Lichenicola cladoniae: one gene and its partner. The main gene of each other region encodes a partner of the protein of the gene in region 2 in a complex. Links are inferred from orthologs where the notes say so. Each region holds a gene or a part of one and is shown on either strand. Other genes may lie near its edges.

Region 1 (3,050 bases), 3.0 Mb from region 2 along the record:
CGTCGCCGACTGGGCGCTGCACGAGCCGATGCAGTCCTACCTGAAGAGCCTGGCGGTCTTTCCCGGCATCACCGTGAAGTTCAGCAGCATTCCGCAGGCGCCGTCCGGCTTCATCCCGTATGCGCGGGTCGAGCACTGCAAGTATGCCGTGGCGGACGATGACAGCGTCTATGTCGGCACCGGCAACTGGGAATGGAGCTACTTCGCCACGACCGTGGACGCCTCGGTGTTCGTGCACGGCAAAGGCCCGGCCGCGACCCTGACCCGCATTTTCGAACGAGATTGGACGAGCCCGAACGTGACCCGGATCTCCGCCGGAACCACCTACACGCCGCCCCGTACCCAATGAGCCGCGCAACGGTGAAATGCGGACTCGCGGCGCTTCTCGTCGCGGGCCTGTTCGGCATCCAGGCTGCTCACGCCGATCCGGCACGGACGGTGATCGCGCCCTCGCCGGCAAGCTGGACCCAGCCCGCGAACATCGGCCGGCTCGAACTGCAGGCGACCGCCTATCACGATGGCGCCTACCTGCGAGACTTCGCCGCTGTCGACGACCAGGTCGCCGCGTGGCTCCGGGCCCAGGCGCCGCGCGTCTCGAAGCCCGCGCTGGTGCTCGACATCGACGAAACCGCCTTGTCCAACTGGGAGGAAATCAAGGCGAACGGGTTCGGCTTCTTTTCCGGCGGCAGTTGCGACCATCTGCCGCAGGGTCCGTGCGGCTTCACCGCCTGGCAGCGCGAGAGCAGGGCAACGGCACTGGCTCCGACGCTGGACCTGGTCGCGATCGCCCGCACACTCGGGGTCGCCGTGTTCTTCATCACCGGGCGTCACGATCCGGCCAAGGCCGATACTGCCGCGAACCTGCTGCGCGCCGGCTATCATGACTGGGCCGGCCTGTCGCTCGAACCGGAAGGTAGCCATTTCGCGTCCGCGGTCGACTTCAAGGCGCCGGTCCGGGCCACGATCGAGGCGCGCGGCTACACCATACTCGCGACTGTCGGAGACCAGCGTTCGGACCTGCTCGGCGGCCACGCGATGCGCGGCTTCCTGCTGCCGAACCCGTTCTACTTCATTCCGTAGCAGGCCGGGCGGGAGGGGTCAGTTCGACCCCAGCCGCCCCATCGCCAGATACTTGTCCCGGCGCTGCACCTTGAGGGCCGCCGGATCGAGCAGGCACAGGCCCGGCAGTGCGGCCGCGAGCGCATGACGGACAGACTCGATGGCGAGCTTGGGGTCACGTTGGGCGCCGCCGAGCGGCTCCTGGATGATCTCGTCGATCAGCTTGAACTGCTTGAGGTCCTGCGCGGTCAGCCGCAGCGCTTCCGCTGCCACCGTTGCCTGCGTGGTGTCGCGCCAGAGAATCGAGGAGCATGCCTCGGGCGTGATCACCGAGTAGATCGCATGTTCCAGCATGAACACCCGGTCGCCGGCTGCCAGCGCGATGGCGCCGCCGGAACCGCCCTCGCCGATCACCGTCGCCAGGATCGGCACCGGTGCGGACAGGCAGGCATCGATCGACCGGGCGATCGCCTCGGCCTGGCCGCGCGCCTCGGCATCGATTCCGGGGAACGCGCCGGGCGTGTCGATGAAGGTCAGGATCGGCAGCCGGAACCGGCTGGCGAGATCGATCAGCCTGACCGCCTTGCGGTAACCCTCCGGCCGGGCCATGCCGAAATTATGCCGCAGCCTGGTGTCGAGGTCGGACCCGCGCTCGGTGCCGATGACCACCACCGAACGGCCTTCGAACCGGCCCAGCCCGCCGACCACGGCCTCGTCCTCGGCGAAGGCGCGGTCGCCGGCCAGCGGCATGTAGTCGGTGATCAGGGCGCTGATGTAGTCGAGCGCATGCGGCCGCTGCGCATGGCGCGCCACCTGGACCTTCTGCCAAGGGGTCAGCTTCACGTACGTTGCCCGAAGCTGCTTCTCGGCCTTTTCCTCGAGCTTGGTGACCTCGTCGGCGATCGACAGGCCGCCAGCTTCACCCTGCGGGTGATCCGGATCGGTGGAGGACAGGGACATCTGCCGAAGCTCGTTGATCTTGTTCTCGAGCTCGGCGATGGGCTTTTCGAAATCGAGGAATTGGCGCATTGCCGCCGGGCTTTAGCACAGTTCCGGTGGTTGCGAAGTCCCACCCGTGGAAGCGCCGCCATTCGAAGCCTGGCTCCGTGCGGCCACCGCGAGCGGATGATGCAGCTCGACCAGGCGCTGCAGTCGTTCCGCCAGCACATGCGTATAGATCTGCGTGGTCGCGATGTCCGCATGACCCAGCAGCCGTTGCAGGCTGCGCAGGTCGGCGCCATGCGCCAGCATGTGGCTGGCGAACGAGTGTCGCAGCACATGCGGCGACAGATGGAGCGGATCCAGCCCGGCCCTGATCGCCGTCTCGTGCAGGACCAGGTCGAACCCCTGTCGCGTCATCGCCCGTTTCGGGTCGCGGCCGGCGAACAGGTACGGTCTATCGACCCGGCCCGGCGCCGAAGGAACGCGACTCGCGACCAGCTCCTGCGCCGCCTTCCGCGCCTCGTCGGACAACGGCACGATCCGTTCGCGCCCGCCCTTGCCGCGCACCAGCAGCACCTGCCCATCGCCGGAGAGCGCGTCGCGGCGGAGCGCCAGCATCTCCGAGATACGCAGCCCGGTCGCGTAAAGGATCTCGAGTGCCGCCAGGGCCAGTTTCTGCCGCCGCTCGGGCAGGCCGCCGGACGGACCGGCGGCGCGCAGCAAGGCCGCCACCTCGGCTTCGCTCAGGAAGCGCGGCAGGGTCTGGCCGGCCCGCGGCGCTTCCAGCTTCGCGGTCGGATCATCCTCCCGCAGTCCCTCGCGCGCCAGGAAGCGGTGGAACTGTCGCAGGCAGGACAATCTCCGGGCCGCCGTCCGTGCCGAAAGCCCGGCCCGGGCGAGTCCTGCCATATAGGAGGCCAGCGTGCTTGCCGATGCGCCCGACGCGCTCTCGCCGGCTGCAGTGGCGTGCGCCGCGAAGTCGGTCAGGTCGGCGTGGTAGGCCTTCAGGGTGTTCGGCGCAGCGCCGCGTTCGGCCGACAGCATCTCGA
Region 2 (3,093 bases):
GGCCGGGTCCTTGCTCTGCTTCATGCCGACCAGCAGATGCACCGGCCGGTCCGACCAGCCGTCGAGCGTTGCCGCGAGTGCCAGGCCGGCGCCGGGATTATGGCCGCCATCGAGCCAGAGCTCCCAGCCTGGCGGCAGGGTCGTCGCCAATCGGCCGGTCAGGCGCTGCATCCGTGCCGGCCACGTCGCCTGCGCGATGCCGGCGAAGGCATGCTCCGGAAGTGCCAGTCCCGATGCGCGCAGCGCGGCGATCGCCAGCCCGGCATTGTCGATCTGATGCGGGCCGTCCAGGCCGGGCAATGGCAGGTCCACCACCCCATGCCGGTCCTGGTAGCGGAGCGGCTGCGCGGCGTTCGTGGTGCGCTCGATGGTCCAGTCGCGGTCGCGCAGCAGGAGCGGCGCCTGTTGCCGATCGGCTTCCGCGACGATCTCGGCCAGCGCTTCCGGCTGGTGCCGCCCGGTTACGATCGGCGATCCCGGCTTGATGATGCCGGCCTTCTCCCGTGCGATACCGGCCAGGGTGTTCCCGAGAAACCCTTCATGGTCCATCGACAATGATGCGATGGCGCAGGCGGCGGGGCCTGCGAGCAGGTTGGTCGCGTCGTAACGGCCGCCGAGCCCCACCTCGATGATGGCCAGGTCCGCCGGCGTTTCGGAAAACAGCAGGAACGCGCAGGCGGTCAGCACCTCGAACACGGTGATTGGTGCACCGGCATTGACGTGCTCGATGCGCTCGAGCGTCGCCACCAGATGCGCCTCGGTCACCAGTCGGCCGGCGACCCGGAACCGCTCGGTGACGTCGACCAGATGCGGGCTGGTGGTTGCGTGCACGCTGAGCCCGGCCGCCTCGGCGATCGCGCGAAGATGCGCGCAGGTGCTGCCCTTGCCGTTGGTGCCGGCAACGTGGATGACCGGTGGCAGCTTCCGTTCCGGATGATCCAGCTTGCCGAGCAGCGCTTCCAGCCGGCCGAGGCTGAGGTCGATCAGTGCCGGATAAAGCCGCTGCAGCCGCTCCAGCACGAGAACGCTACGGCCACTGAACTCGGGCGACAGCATGGGCTAGGCCGCGTAGGCGGCAGCCTTGACCAGCGTATCCCTGGTGCCGAGCAGGGAGAGCAGGCGGCCCAGCGTCGTGCGCATCTCGGACCGCTGGACGACCATGTCGAGCATGCCATGCGCCAGCAGGTATTCGGAGCGCTGGAAGCCGTCGGGAAGGGTTTCGCGCACCGTCTGCTCGATCACCCGGGGGCCCGCGAAACCGATCAGGGCGTTGGGCTCGGCGATCTGGATGTCGCCCAGCATCGAGAAGCTCGCAGTGACGCCACCGGTGGTCGGGTTGGTCATCACGACGATGTAGGGCAGGCCCGCTTCCTTCACCATCTGCACGGCGATGGTGGTGCGCGGCATCTGCATCAGGCTGATCATGCCCTCCTGCATGCGGGCTCCACCGGATGCGGTGAAGATGACCAGCGGCGCCTGTTGCAGGACGGCCAGCCGGGCGGCGGCGACGATGCCTTCACCTAGAGCCGCACCCATCGTGCCGGCCATGAACTCGAACGCCATGACGGCGACCACGGCCTTGTTACCGACGATGGTGCCGTGCGCCACGACCAGCGCCTCGTCGAGATGCGTCTTGGTGCGGTTTTCCTTGAGGCGATCGGTGTATTTCTTCTGGTCGCGGAAGCCGAGAGGATCGGCCGGCGCCTTGGGCAGCTCGATGCGGGTGAACTGGCCGTCATCGAAGGTCCAGGCAAGCCGGTCGTTCACCAGGGCGCGCATGTGATGACCGCAGTGCGGGCACACGTTCAGCGACTTCTGCAGGTCCTTGCTGAAGATCATCTGGTTGCAGGATTCGCACTGCGTCCAGAGATTGTCTGGCACGTCCCGCTTGCCGAGCAGGTTGCGTATCTTCGGCCGGACGTAAGTGGTCAGCCAGCTCATGCGACGATTTCCTTAACCTGTGCGCCCACGCGTGCCGTCCTGACGCCCTCGGCCAGCATCCTGACCTGGTCGAGCACCAGGCTTACCGTATCGGGACCGGCCTGGCCGTGCCGGTCCAGGCTTTTCGCCAGCGTCTCGATCAGGGCAGAGGCGACCACCGCACCGTCCGCCACCCTGACGGCCGCAGCCGCCTGGGCCGGAGTGCGGATGCCGAAGCCGATCGCCACCGGGAGGTCGGTCGCCTTGCGCAGGTTCGGCAGGGCCAGGACCAGATCGGCCTCGGACGCGGTACGGGTGCCGGTCACGCCGGTGATGCTGACGTAATAGATGAAGCCGGAGCTGCCCTGGAGCACGGTGGGCAGCCGGACTTCATCGGTGGTCGGGGCGACCAGCCGGATGATGTCGAGACCATGCTCGGCGGCATGGTTTTCCAGCAGGTCGGCTTCTTCCGACGGCAGGTCCACCACGATCAGCCCGTCGACCCCTGCACGCCCGGCATCGGCACAAAAACGTGCAGGGCCGTAGCTGTCGATCGGGTTCAGGTAGCCCATGAGGATGATTGGCGTGTCGACGTCGTGCTCGCGGAAGCTAGCCACCATCGACAGCGTGCGGCCGAGCGTCGCACCGGCCAGCAATCCGCGCTTGGACGCCGCCTGGATGGTCGGTCCATCCGCCATCGGATCGGTAAAGGGAACGCCGATCTCGATCAGGTCGGCACCGGCACCCGGCATGCCGCGCAGGATAGCCGCCGCGGTGTCAAGGTCAGGGTCGCCTGCTTCGAGATACGGGATCAGCGCGCCGCGACCGGCCTGCCTGAGGGCGGCGAACCGGGCGGCGATCCGGCTCACAGGCTTACGCCCAGATGCTCGGCGACGGTGAAGATGTCCTTGTCGCCCCGACCGGAGAGATTCATCACGATGATCTCGTCCTTGCCCATCGCCGGCGCGATCTTTGCCACGTGCGCCAGGGCATGCGCGCATTCGAGCGCCGGGATGATGCCCTCGGTGCTGGTGCAGAGCTGGAACGCGGCGAGCGCCTCGTCGTCGGTGATCGCTACGTATTCGGCCCGGCCGATATCGTGCAGCCACGAATGCTCCGGCCCGATGCCGGGATAATCCAGCCCGGCGCTGATCGAATGTGCTTCCTGGATCT

What was found. The genes of interacting proteins can lie anywhere in the genome.
Region 1: the proteins of accD (region 2) and HN018_RS07980 are in contact, whole or in part, in a solved structure (PDB 8UXZ), measured with the Escherichia coli proteins. The link is inferred for Lichenicola cladoniae from one-to-one orthologs.

What each region holds. Positions count from the first base shown.
Region 1 is NZ_CP053708.1:1,731,284-1,734,333, reverse strand. What follows is about bases 94-3,050. They hold HN018_RS07980 (acetyl-CoA carboxylase carboxyltransferase subunit alpha), read right to left. Parts: upstream 2,089-3,050; coding sequence 1,099-2,088; downstream 94-1,098. Other genes in these bases: HN018_RS07975 (tyrosine recombinase), read right to left, coding at 2,101-3,050; HN018_RS07985 (HAD family acid phosphatase), read left to right, coding at 361-1,080; HN018_RS07990 (phospholipase D-like domain-containing protein), read left to right, coding at 94-349. In the rest of the region: more of HN018_RS07990, read left to right, coding at 1-93. UniProt on the Escherichia coli protein: Component of the acetyl coenzyme A carboxylase (ACC) complex. First, biotin carboxylase catalyzes the carboxylation of biotin on its carrier protein (BCCP) and then the CO(2) group is transferred by the carboxyltransferase to acetyl-CoA to form malonyl-CoA.
Region 2 is NZ_CP053708.1:4,692,011-4,695,103, forward strand. Bases 1-3,000 are described here. They hold accD (acetyl-CoA carboxylase, carboxyltransferase subunit beta), read right to left. Parts: upstream 1,942-3,000; coding sequence 1,060-1,941; downstream 1-1,059. Other genes in these bases: HN018_RS21280 (bifunctional folylpolyglutamate synthase/dihydrofolate synthase), read right to left, coding at 1-1,056; trpA (tryptophan synthase subunit alpha), read right to left, coding at 1,938-2,789; trpB (tryptophan synthase subunit beta), read right to left, coding at 2,786-3,000. Also shown: more of trpB, read right to left, coding at 3,001-3,093.